2 linked regions of the Catalinimonas alkaloidigena genome follow. The main gene of each other region encodes a partner of the protein of the gene in region 2 in a complex. Links are inferred from orthologs where the notes say so. Each region holds a gene or a part of one and is shown on either strand. Other genes may lie near its edges. The genes, in order: groL and BLR44_RS18530.

Region 1 (6,142 bases), on a different replicon or contig from region 2:
AGCTTCTGGGCCTGGTGGGGGCGGAAGGGCAGAGAAACGAGTTCGCTCTTTAAAATGGCGGTAGGCATCATCATCACGGCCGTGGGCTTTCTGTTCATGGTAGGGGCCGTACGGCAATACGAAGCCCAGGGAGCCTCGGCCATGTACTGGCTGATGCTGGCCTATATGTTCCACACGTTAGGCGAGCTTTGCCTGTCGCCGGTGGCGCTGAGTTTCGTTACCAAGCTGTCGCCGCAGCGCTACGTAGCGTTTATGATGGGGGCGTATTTTGCCGCTACCGGACTGGGCAACAAGGTGGCAGGCTCGCTGGGAGAACTGTCGACAGAAGCCGGAGAATACGCCATCTTTCTGGGGATCTTCATCTTCTGCGTCATTTTCGGCCTTCTGATGATTGCCGTACTGAAGCCGCTGAAACGCCTCGCACACGGCGCGGAAGACTTGCAACCGTCGGTGGTAGGCGACAATGAAGGCTACGAAGTGGAAGAAACGCTACACCTCGAAGGCGACGGCGAGACCATCAGCTACGACGAACTGAAACGTAGCAAAAAATAAATCATCCCTTCAGCCCTGCTTCATCTTCCCGAGGCAGGGCTTTTTTAGGCCCTTTGCTGTATGGACTTTACCCTGACCCTCCTCATCTTCGGCTGGATTTTCGTCGCTGCCTGGGTTCCCATCGTCATTGCCACCAACCGGAAAACCCACCCGATGGCGCTGTTTGTCTTGTTCGGGGCGGAGATGTGGGAGCGGTTCAGTTTCTACGGCATGCGTGCCCTGCTGACGCTTTACATGTCGAAGGTGCTGTTTCAGGCCATGGAAGGGGCCGAAAGCCGGGCATTGGGCGTGTACGGTTCCTACACGGCAATGGTCTACCTTTTTCCGGTGTTGGGCGGACTGGTGGCTGACCGCATCTTCGGCTTCCGGAAAGCGATCCTCTGGGGCGGCATCCTGATGATGCTGGGGCATTTTACGTTGGCGTTGGAGGGTACTTTGTTTGAGGGGAGCTTGTTTTTGTTCTTCTTTTCGCTGGCGCTCATCATCGTTGGTAACGGGTATTTCAAACCCAACATCTCCAGCTTTCTGGGCGATTTCTACGAAAAGGACGATCCGCGCAAAGACGGTGCGTTTACCATTTTTTACATGGGGGTGAACATCGGCTCGTTCCTCGCCACCCTCACGTGTGGGTATGTGGGCGAGCGCATCAACTGGCACTACGGCTTTGGGCTGGCAGGCATCGGGATGGCGTGCGGGCTGCTGCTTTTCTGGATCTGCAGCCGCACCCAGGTGCTAGGCGACAAAGGACTGGTACCGCCTTCGGTAAAGGAGCGCGGACCGGTGGTGGCGGGCTTGCGTGCGCCTGCGCTGGTCTATATCGGATCGCTTATGGCGCTGCCCATCGTCGCCCTGATGCTGAACATCAGCAACATTGTGTCGGGTCTCTTGGTGGTGACCACCATCGGCATCATTGGCTATCTGGTGTACGAAGCGGTGCAATTGCGTCGGAAAGCACGCGTCATGATCGCGTCGGGCGGACGACCGGGTGCGTACCTGCCGGAAGGCGAGGGGACGGACGAGGACACTGCATCACCAAAAGCGGAAGGCGACCGTTTGCTGGTGGTGACGGTTTTGTTTTTCTTCCACGCCATCTTCTGGGCGCTTTTTGAGCAGGCGGGCGGCTCGCTAACCCTCTTCACGGACAAGAACGTGCAGCGCATGCTGGGCGGGACCGAAGTACCGGCCTCAATTTTTCAGAGTCTGAACCCGCTGTTTATCATGCTGTTGGCTCCGGTTTTCTCCTGGATTTGGCTTCGGCTTCGCAAACGGAATGCAGAACCCTCCACACCGATGAAATTCGTGTTGGGGCTGGCACAATTGGGGCTGGGCTTCGTGATCATTGTGTCCGGTGCTAAATTGTTTGCGACCAACGCGCAGGTACCGATGATCTTCGTGGTGCTGATGTATCTGTTCCACACCATGGGTGAGCTGAGCCTGTCGCCGGTAGGACTCTCGATGATCACCAAACTTTCACCCGCCAAAATCGTGGGGTTTGTGATGGGAGCATGGTTTCTCTCCATTTCGCTGGGCAACAAGATTGCGGGCGTCATCGGGCAACTGACCGCCGCCGAAAATCTGCCGGACGAGGCCTCTGCCTACGATACGCTCGCGCTTTATTCGCAGACGTATCTGGTGTGGGGTGTGCTGGTGGTATTAGGGGCGGCACTGGTCCTGTTGGTGCTGGTGCCTCGCCTCCGCAAATGGATGCACGGCATCCATTAACTATCGTGAGTTAGGTCAGCAGCGCGCGGATCACCCGGAACACTTCCTGTTCGGTGCTTTTTACTACGCCGTCGGCCTCGATAATTTCCTCCATGTCGCGCAGAAACGCCTGTTTCTCACTGTCTTCTTGCAAATACTGCGTGCAACAGTGTTCTACGTGCGCGTACACTTCATCCCAAGTGTGGCTGAGCTGCTGGTAGAGTACCGCCTCGAAAAGTTCGTTGGTCAGGTGCGGTTTCATGGTCGGGAACGAACGCAATTTTTCGAGAATCACGTTGGTTTCTGAGTCGACCAGACGCAAATCGGCCCGTGCCACACAGATGTATACGTACGTCAGGTAATGGAGGGGACCCCAGCCCGGGGTGAGTTCTACAGACATGAGGAATTAAGCAAAAATGTAGCGCATAGAGAGAGATAGAGCAAAAAAAGGAAGAAAAGGTGAAACAAAAAAACCCGGTACAAACATACCGGGTTTTCTATGTTAGAGACGATGAGGAATTACATCATTCCACCCATTCCGCCCATGCCTCCCATGCCCGCGGCAGGTGCAGCAGCTTCTTTCTCGTCCGGATCGTCGGCAACTACACATTCGGTAGTCAGCAGAAGCGACGCAATCGAAGCGGCGTTCTCCAGGGCCAGACGCGTTACTTTGGTCGGGTCGATGATACCAGCGGCATACATCTCTTCGAAACGGTCGTCACGCGCGTTGTAACCGAAATCGGCTTTGCCTTCGCGGACGCGCTGTACCACTACAGAACCTTCGGCACCTGCGTTGGCAACGATCGTACGCAACGGAGCTTCGAGCGCTGTGCGAACGATGTTCACACCGATTTTCTCATCTTCGTTGTAAGTAGATACGCTATCCAGCGACTCCAGCGCACGGATCAGCGCCACACCACCACCGGGGATGATGCCTTCTTCTACGGCAGCACGGGTAGCGTGCAGGGCGTCATCTACACGGTCTTTTTTCTCTTTCATCTCTACTTCGGTAGCGGCACCGATGTAAAGGATGGCAACACCGCCTGACAATTTGGCCAGACGCTCCTGCAGTTTCTCACGATCGTAGTCAGACGTTGTGTTCTCGATCTGCTGTTTGATCTGGTTCACACGGCCTTGGATATCTTCCGTAGAGCCCGATCCGTTTACGATCGTCGTGTTGTCTTTGTCGATGATTACTTTTTCGGCCTGACCGAGGTAATCAAGCGTAGCCTGCTCCAGTTTGTAGCCGCGCTCTTCAGAGATCACCGTACCACCCGTCAGGATCGCGATGTCTTCCAGCATAGCTTTGCGGCGGTCACCGAAGCCGGGCGCTTTCACGGCCGCCACTTTCAGGGCACCGCGGATTTTGTTGACGACCAGCGTAGCCAGGGCTTCGCCTTCTACGTCTTCAGAGATGATGACCAGCGGCTTGCCGGTTTGGGCTACCTGCTCCAGGACGGGCAGCAGTTCTTTCATCGACGACACTTTTTTGTCGTAGATCAGGATGAACGGTGATTCCAGTTCAGCCTCCATTTTCTCCGTGTTGGTCACGAAGTAAGGAGACAGGTAACCGCGGTCAAACTGCATCCCTTCTACCGTTTTTACTTCGGTTTCTGTGCCACGCGCTTCTTCTACGGTGATGACGCCCTCTTTGCCCACTTTGTCCATGGCGTTGGCAATCATGCTACCGATTTCCTGGTCGCTGTTGGCAGAGATCGATGCAACCTGCGTGATTTCGTTGGAGTTCGAAATGCTGCGCGACTGCTTGCGAAGGTTTTCTACGATCACCGCAACGGCCTTGTCGATGCCCCGCTTCAGGTCCATCGGGTTGGCACCTGCGGTTACGTTTTTGATACCCGCCTGGAAGATGGCCTGGGCCAGCACCGTAGCGGTGGTGGTTCCGTCACCAGCCGAGTCAGCGGTTTTAGAAGCTACTTCTTTCACCAACTGAGCACCCATGTTTTCGATCGGGTCTTTCAGTTCGATTTCTTTCGCTACCGTCACACCGTCTTTGGTGATGGAAGGAGCCCCGAATTTTTTGTCGAGGATGACGTTCCGTCCTTTCGGACCCAGGGTGACCTTCACGGCATCGGCCAGTGTATCTACTCCTCTTTTGAGTTTCTCACGGGCGCTCGAATTGAAATATATTTTCTTAGACATAACTAAAAATTAGTTTGATTTAAGGTTGAGACTAATGTAATGCAGGATGATGTCCTTCAGACTAGAGGATGGCAAATACGTCCGATTCACGCATGATCAGGTAGTCGCTACCATCGACGGTGATCTCCGTACCGGCGTATTTCCCGTACAATACGGTATCGCCTACTTTAACGGTAAGCGGCTCATCTTTTTTACCGTTTCCGACGGCCACTACTTCGCCACGTTGCGGCTTTTCTTTGGCAGTGTCAGGGATGATGATTCCGGAAGCGGTCTTCTCTTCAGCGGCGGCAGGTTTCACAAGAACCCGGTCGGCCAGAGGCTTAATGTTTACTGACATAACAATCGTGAATTAAGGAGATGTACAAATTAGTTTAATGATTCTTCCTCGTGAGGCAGTGATGGAGCACTGTCTCGGTGTGCCTTTAAGCATTTGTTGTGCCATTGCGCTTGCAAACTTACAGATTCGAGCATTTCGGCCATTTTTTCCGCTAATTCTACCAAAACCGAAGTACAGAGGCTGACAAAGTTTCCGTTGCGCGGAAAATAAACGCGAAATCCTGTCGTGTTTATAATAACATCACGTACGGAATGGGTTTGTTCTGAGTATCTTACGTCTGTCCGATGTAAATTTTGTCACTGGCCCGAATAAGCTTTACTTCCTACTGTTGCTGAACCGATGTTTGTTGTATATTATCTGCCAGTCTATCACGAAACCTGACACTATGAAGAAACTAACTCCGAACTGGCTGACAGAAGGGTTGATCGATTTCGAATACAAGAAGTATCTCCTGCTCTCGTATTTTCAGCAAGTAGAAGCTTGTTTCAGCCAAACGCACCTTTATCCCACTTTTTCGGAACTGGTCTTTCACTACCAGAACCTGATCTCTGTCAAGGAAAACAAACAACTTTTGCGGGAGAATTTTCCGAAAGAAATTTCGCGTGATGAGTTCCGGCGGCTGAAGCTGATTTACGAAGAGATGGTCGAAGACGACGGCGTCATGAAGGAGCTGCAGGAGATCATTTCGTTCTCGTTACCGGAGTTTGAGCGGTATCTGGAAGAAGGCAAAGCCATTTATCAGTATGTCGCCGAAAACCTGCACATCAGCCCGGTAGGTCTGGTGCCGCTCGACACCACCGCCGGCTTCCTGTTTCTGTTGCAACCCACGGGTCGCGACACCGAGGTGTACGAGTACCGCATCACCATTTTTGAAAACGCCGAAGAGAATTACCGGGGCATCCGGGTCAGCCACCTGGAGTCGGTCCAAAAGCCTCGGTTGTATACGTACGAGATGCTGAAGATCGATTTGGTGCGCCGTTACAAAGCCATCGCCAATCCTGCGGCCTACCTGATCGAATCGCGGGTGATGTGCCCGATGCAAGAAACGCTTCTGCCGGTCGCCAAGCGTTCGTTTGTGCGCTACATGGCCAAACAGGCCGCATAAAAAAAGAGGTCTGCAAAGACCTCTTTTGTGTATCGGGGAAACGCGTTGTCGCGTCGGATTTAGAATGGATTGGTCGTGTCGCCTTCGTCAGACGATTCGGCCGGGGCTACGTCGCTGCCTTCCGCACCGCCACCGAATGCCGTGCTGTCACCCACTTCTGGTAGGGCAGGGGCTTGCAGGTCACCGGCGCGCTCAATGTTGACGCTGCTGGGAATATCGGCTTGTGGCGTGCTGTTGTTCACGATGAAGCCGCTACTGATGCACAGCACCATAATGGCGATGGCAAA
Region 2 (6,041 bases):
GGGTAAAAAAATGAAAGAGTACGTCGACACCTGTCTGTTCGGCACCGTCGATTTGTCGCCCCGGTTGCGGCGTGCGTTGCATACAGTGGGACTGTCGTTGCACGAAATTTCTCCTGATTTACTGTCCGAACGCCAGTGGGGGGTGCGTACTTCTTTCCGCGACGGAAGCTTGCGCGTAGAGGCCACAGCACCCGGCTCTCCCGCCGAACGCGTGTTGTGTCGGGACGATGAGTTGATTGCCCTGAATGGCATCCGGCTGCAAAATAACCTGGAGGCTTTGTTGCACACCCAACCCTCGCCCGAGGCAGTAGAACTGACGTTGTTCCGCAACCATCGTTTGCAGCAGGTAACGCTGGCCGCCGATGGGCAGACGTACTTTGCGGTGCACCAGGTGCGTCTTCCGGCCCAGGTCACCGGCGATCAGGCGCGGCGGCGGCACGAGTGGCTGGGGTAACCTACCTTTGCGGCTCATTCAATCCCGATCTTCTATGCAACTAGCGTATAAACTGAGTGGCGAAGAGCAACCCGGTCGGCCCGTCGTCATTTTGCACGGCCTGCTCGGATCGGCCGACAACTGGCTTTCGCAAAGCAAGCAACTGGCCACAGAGCGGCCGGTCTACTTGGTAGATCAGCGCAACCACGGTCAGTCGCCGCACGCCGAGGCGTTTACGTATCAGGCAATGGCCGCCGATCTGCTGGAGTTTCTGACGGAGCACGATCTGGACCGCCCTTTTGTTGTGGGGCATTCGATGGGCGGAAAAACCGCCATGTTTTTTGCAACGCAATATCCTGAGCATTTGCAGGGACTGGTCGTGGCCGATATTGCGCCGCGTTATTATCCGGTGCATCACCAGCAGATTCTTGCGGGGCTTAAGTCCATTCCGGTCGATTCGATCAAGTCGCGGCAGGAAGCCGACAAAATTCTGAGTGAACGGATTCCCGAGTTAGGGGTGCGACAGTTCTTGTTGAAAAACCTGACGCGAAAATCGGAGGGAGGCTTCGAGTGGCGGATGAATTTGCCCGTCATCGACCAGAAAATCGAACAGGTGGGCGAAGCGTTGCCTGCCGACGCACGTTACGAAGGCCCTACTTTGTTTTTACGTGGCGAGCACTCCGATTACATCCAACCGAAAGATGAAGCGGAAATTCATCGTCTGTTTCCGAAGGCAACCATCGAAACCGTGGCTGGAACGGGGCACTGGCTGCACGCCGAGAAACCCGACGAGGTGATCCGTTTGATTCAGGCGTTTATCGACTCAGCTTCCTAACCGGCGGATCAGCCAGAGAATAAACGTGAGCAGCAGGCTGAGCAATATGCTAGTGCCCAAAGGAAAATAAAACGAAAAGTTTTTCCGCTTTATGGCAATGTCGCCGGGCAGGCGACCGGGGCGCAGCCATTCCGGCCAATGGAATTTATCGCCGAACAAAAAAATGCCGCCCAGCAGGATCAGCAACAGGCCGAGGCCAATCAAAAGTTTTCCGAACGAAGTGGGCATGTCATCACAATGAAAGCAACATCCAAAGGTCGACTTTTTCTGATACCGACCGTATTGTCACCGGACACCGAAGCGCAGGTATTGCCGCCGCAGGTGCCCGAAACCATTCGTTCTCTACAACACTTTCTGGTTGAAAACGTGCGTACCGCGCGGCGTTTCATCAGCGGTCTGCGGCTCGGCATCTCGATCGAATCGCTCCAGTTTTACGAACTGAGCAAACATACGGAAGTACGTCAAATCGAGCAGTACCTGGATCTGGCCGAACAAGGCCACGACCTAGGCATTCTGTCCGAAGCGGGTTGTCCGGGGGTGGCCGATCCGGGCGCACGAGCCGTGGCGGGGGCGCATCGGCGTGGTATTCCGGTGGTGCCGTTGGTGGGGCCGTCGTCCATTTTGCTGGCGCTGATGGCGTCCGGGTTCAGCGGCCAGTCGTTTGCGTTTCACGGGTACTTGCCCATTGCGTCGGAAGCTCGGATCAAAGCTCTGCAAGGGTTGGAGAAGGAGGCGCAGAAACACCACCAGACGCAGATTTTCATGGAAACGCCGTACCGGAACAACCCGTTGTTAGACGATATTCTGAAAGCCTGCCGCCCGCAGACACTTTTGTGCGTAGCGGCAAACCTGACCTCGCCTCATCAGCTCATTCAGACGCAGACCGTAGAAGCCTGGCGGCGCACATCGGCCGATTTTCATAAAATTCCGGCCATTTTTCTGCTTTCGGCCTCTTGAGAGTTCCCGGTGTTGCTTGCTTTCAATCAAGCTAAAATCTGTACTTTTGGGGCCGCAATTTGCCCGCCGGTCCGGAAGGTTACCGTCTGATAATCAGTGGGCATAGGGCGATTAAACCACCGGAACTGGCGTCAGGCTCATCTCCGGTTTACGATTGATTCATCTTAACTTATTTGCAAATGCCTTATCTCTTTACCTCTGAGTCGGTCTCGGAGGGTCACCCTGACAAAGTAGCGGACCAGATTTCGGATGCTATTTTGGATGCCATGCTGGCACAAGATCCCGACTCGCGCGTGGCCTGCGAAACCATGGTAACCACCGGCCTAGTGGTGGTGGCTGGTGAAGTAACCACCAAGGCGTATGTCGACATTCCGGGCGTGGTGCGCAAAACCATCGCGCAGATCGGATACACCAAAGCCGAGTATCAGTTCGAAGCGGAATCGTGTGGCGTGATCAACGCATTGCACAGCCAGTCGCCCGACATCGCGCAGGGTGTTGACGAGCGGGAAGGAAAAGAACAAGGTGCCGGTGATCAGGGAATGATGTTTGGGTACGCCACGCGCGAAACGCCGGAATTCATGCCGATGGCGTTGGCCTTTTCGCACCGTTTGGTGAAAGAACTGGCCCGCATTCGCAAAGAAGAGCCTGAACTGATGCCGTACTTGCGTCCGGATGCGAAGGCACAAGTAACCATCGAATACAGCGACGACAACCAACCCGTCGTGGTCGATACCATCGTCGTTTCCACGCAGCACGACGACTTTATCAAGCCGGATTACGCGGCGCATCCCGATACTGCTCAGGGCCGGGCGGCGGCTGTCGCCGAGGCCGATGAAAAAATTCTGTCGAAGATCAAGAAAGACATCATTGAGAAGGTGATTCCCTCGGTCATTCCGCAAACCATGCTTTCTTCGCGCACCAAGTACCACATCAACCCTACCGGTAAATTTGTGATCGGTGGACCGCACGGCGATGCCGGCCTGACCGGCCGGAAGATCATCGTCGATACCTACGGTGGCAAAGGTGCCCACGGAGGCGGTGCGTTCTCCGGAAAAGATTCTTCGAAGGTGGACCGCAGTGCGGCCTATGCAGCGCGCCACATTGCCAAAAACATGGTGGCGGCCGGTCTTTGCGACGAGGTCCTGGTGCAGGTGGCTTATGCCATCGGTGTAGCCCAGCCGGTTTCGTTGACGGTAAACACGTACGGCACGGCGAAAGTGGACATGAAAGACGGCCAGATCGCTTCCAAGATCAAAGAACTATTCGACATGCGGCCGCGTGCCATCGTAGAGCGCCTGGGCCTGAAGAATCCTATCTTTTCTGAGTCGGCGGCATACGGACACATGGGCCGGGAAGCTGCGGCCAAAGAGGTTGGACTGGAATACGTTCGCGTTCGCGAAAACGGCACGGGCGAGAAAGAAGAGGTCCGGCGGAAAGAGAAGAAATCGGTGGAATTCTTCACGTGGGAAAAACTCGATTACGTCGATAAGATCAAAGCCGCTTTCGGCTTATAGACTTCTTAAACGTTTTAGAATAAAAAAGCCCGGCAGAGAACCTGCCGGGCTTTTTTGTGCATGTGCAGTACTTAACTACTGCTTAACGATTTTTTGCGTGAACTGGCCTTGGGCGGTAGTGACCGTGCAGAGGTAGATACCCGCCCGCAGGCTGTTCAGGTTCAGTTCCACCGAGTGGTTGACGTCCCGTGCCGACGTGGTGCGTGGCAGGACTTCCTGACCCAGGATGTTTTTCACCTGCACCTGGATTTCAGCCGCTTCCTGAAGCGAAACGTCCACCCGGGTTTGGCTGCTCGATGGGTTCGGGTAGGTCCGTACTGTGCCGTTGAGTTTGGCATAACCTCCGGCCGCAGTGATGTTTCGCAACGCCGCGCCTGTAAACTTATAGTAGTTGGTTTCGGCCAGTTGCACTTCGTGATAGTACTCGTAACTATCGCCGCCGAGCTCAAACAGGTGGAACGACAAACCCGGCTCGAAGTCAGACGACCAGATCAGGTGAATCACGTCGTCTTCCATGATGCGTTTGGGTACCTGGGGATACAGGTCTTCGCTCGAGGCATCGCCGCTGGTCCCGTCGTCCTGAACGTTTCCTACGGCTTTGGCGATGTTGATGGGGTCTGACCATACGTCACCGCCGTTTTCAGAAAAGATGCCGTAAATGTCGCGGGTGTAGACACCGAAAGCGTCTTCTTGCAAGGCCGAGTAGAAGATGTACACAACGCCTTCGGAATCGATGCTCATCGACGGTTGTGAGATGGGACCGAAGATGTAACGGCTGGTTTGTTCGAAGGTCTGTTCGTTGTCGACAATGGTAACTTCACCGTCACCGTCGGCATCGGCGATCCCAGCTACTTCGGCAAAGCCGTTGTCTTCAAAGTCTTCGTTCCAGTAGAGTAACACGGATTGACCACGGTCAAGCAGTCCGCCGTCGAAGAAGAACGAGTTGGATTGGTCGCCGTCCGGAGCTACGAACCGAAACGCAAAGCCGGTCGAGACGTGTACTTTCCCTTGGTTATCGATCAGCACGTCGAGGGCTCCGTCGTGGTCCGGGTACACGTACGCCCCATCGTCACCCGCCGAAGGGCTAAAGCTGGAATCGGCCGGAACGACCGTCGTATCCATCACCTGGATGTTCTGGTAACTCCAGGTTTCGCCGTAATCCACGGACTTCAGGAGGAATGTTACGAGCCCAACGTTGTTTTTGGTCGTGCCGTGACCCACAATGGCGACGATGCTGTCGCGGGCGTCGATTGAGAATTCCTCATTGAACAGACTGACGAAGTTGTTGGAGTCGAGGTCTTCAAAGAAGTAGTTCTGTATATCGAAGTTTTGACCACCGTCGCTGGAGCGGTGAAACACCAGGGGCGAAAAAACACCTTTGCTTACCGAAGCATCTACCATCAAAGAATCCTCCTCGTACAGATATGGATTGAGAAAGTAATGATAATAAGGAACTTGCGTTACTACGTAAATCTCATCGCCGTTTGTTGTAGCGTATGGGTTGTAGCCGGGGTTAATGGCCACATTTTTATCGCTCCAGTTGCCGGTGCCTGGTGTGCTCCGATGAAATACACGAAATTGATGATACGCATTCTGGAAACCTTGACGTCCTATAATGGTCTCACCATGGCTTGTATACAACACGCTTGCTGCACTAATCGAGCCTGACTGCGGAAGGGTCGTATTCAGTTTGATGTCTTGCCCGTCCTGAATCCAGTTGGCCGAATTGTAAAAGTTGTAGCCCGTCAAGGGGGGGACAATCATATTACTTTCTCCATCTTCCGGCAGGTAAGGCCATACCACCGTAATGTCGCCGGTTTCGTTGACCGCAATCCGCTGCCGGTCGTGCCCTTCCAGCGTAATGCCGCCCATCATATCGCGGTAGCTTTGCCCGACCACCGTGCCCCAGTAGGAGACGATCTGCGGCTTCTGAGGCGCGGGCGTAGCGCTGCGCCGGTCCTGCGATGGAGTGGTGTGTAAGTAATCTTTTTTCGTAATGGTATTCGGCACAGGGGCCACATATTTTGACTTTTGTGCGTGCACGGCGGTGAGGCAAGGCCCGACCAGCATGGCTAGAAGTAGGAGTCTTCGCATGTAAATAACTTTTGTGTGAAAAATTCAAGGTAGAAAAGAACTAAATATAAACAGATTGCTTTCCCGCAGCAACCGTAATGTCCTGCACTCGACAAAATGCAAAAGAATACCTACTGAGCAGCCATTCCAGAGGTCAATTGTCAGACCTTCCAGGCACGCACCATTTCGCGCTTGCCCGGAGGGCCGGGGAGCTTCTCGACTTTGAAGC

What was found.
Region 1: the proteins of BLR44_RS18530 (region 2) and groL are in contact, whole or in part, in a cryo-EM structure (PDB 8P4O), measured with the Escherichia coli proteins. The link is inferred for Catalinimonas alkaloidigena from one-to-one orthologs.

The regions. Positions count from the first base shown.
Region 1 is NZ_FNFO01000001.1:606,174-612,315, forward strand. Bases 2,094-5,007 are described here. They hold groL (chaperonin GroEL), read right to left. Parts: upstream 4,414-5,007; coding sequence 2,773-4,413; downstream 2,094-2,772. Other genes in these bases: BLR44_RS02325 (peptide MFS transporter), read left to right, coding at 2,094-2,274; BLR44_RS02330 (tellurite resistance TerB family protein), read right to left, coding at 2,285-2,653; groES (co-chaperone GroES), read right to left, coding at 4,475-4,750. Outside these bases: BLR44_RS02320 (peptide MFS transporter), read left to right, coding at 1-552; more of BLR44_RS02325, read left to right, coding at 613-2,093; BLR44_RS02345 (hypothetical protein), read left to right, coding at 5,136-5,855; preprotein translocase subunit SecG, read right to left, coding at 5,915-6,142.
Region 2 is NZ_FNFO01000008.1:19,167-25,207, reverse strand. What follows is about bases 1,759-4,571. They hold BLR44_RS18530 (methionine adenosyltransferase), read left to right. Parts: upstream 1,759-2,404; coding sequence 2,405-3,739; downstream 3,740-4,571. Other genes in these bases: BLR44_RS18525 (T9SS type A sorting domain-containing protein), read right to left, coding at 3,815-4,571; BLR44_RS18535 (SAM-dependent methyltransferase), read left to right, coding at 1,759-2,225. Also shown: BLR44_RS18550 (M61 family metallopeptidase), read left to right, coding at 1-454; BLR44_RS18545 (alpha/beta fold hydrolase), read left to right, coding at 489-1,268; BLR44_RS18540 (DUF2905 domain-containing protein), read right to left, coding at 1,257-1,496; more of BLR44_RS18535, read left to right, coding at 1,506-1,758; more of BLR44_RS18525, read right to left, coding at 4,572-5,833; mnmD (tRNA (5-methylaminomethyl-2-thiouridine)(34)-methyltransferase MnmC2), read right to left, coding at 5,974-6,041. UniProt on the Escherichia coli protein: Catalyzes the formation of S-adenosylmethionine (AdoMet) from methionine and ATP.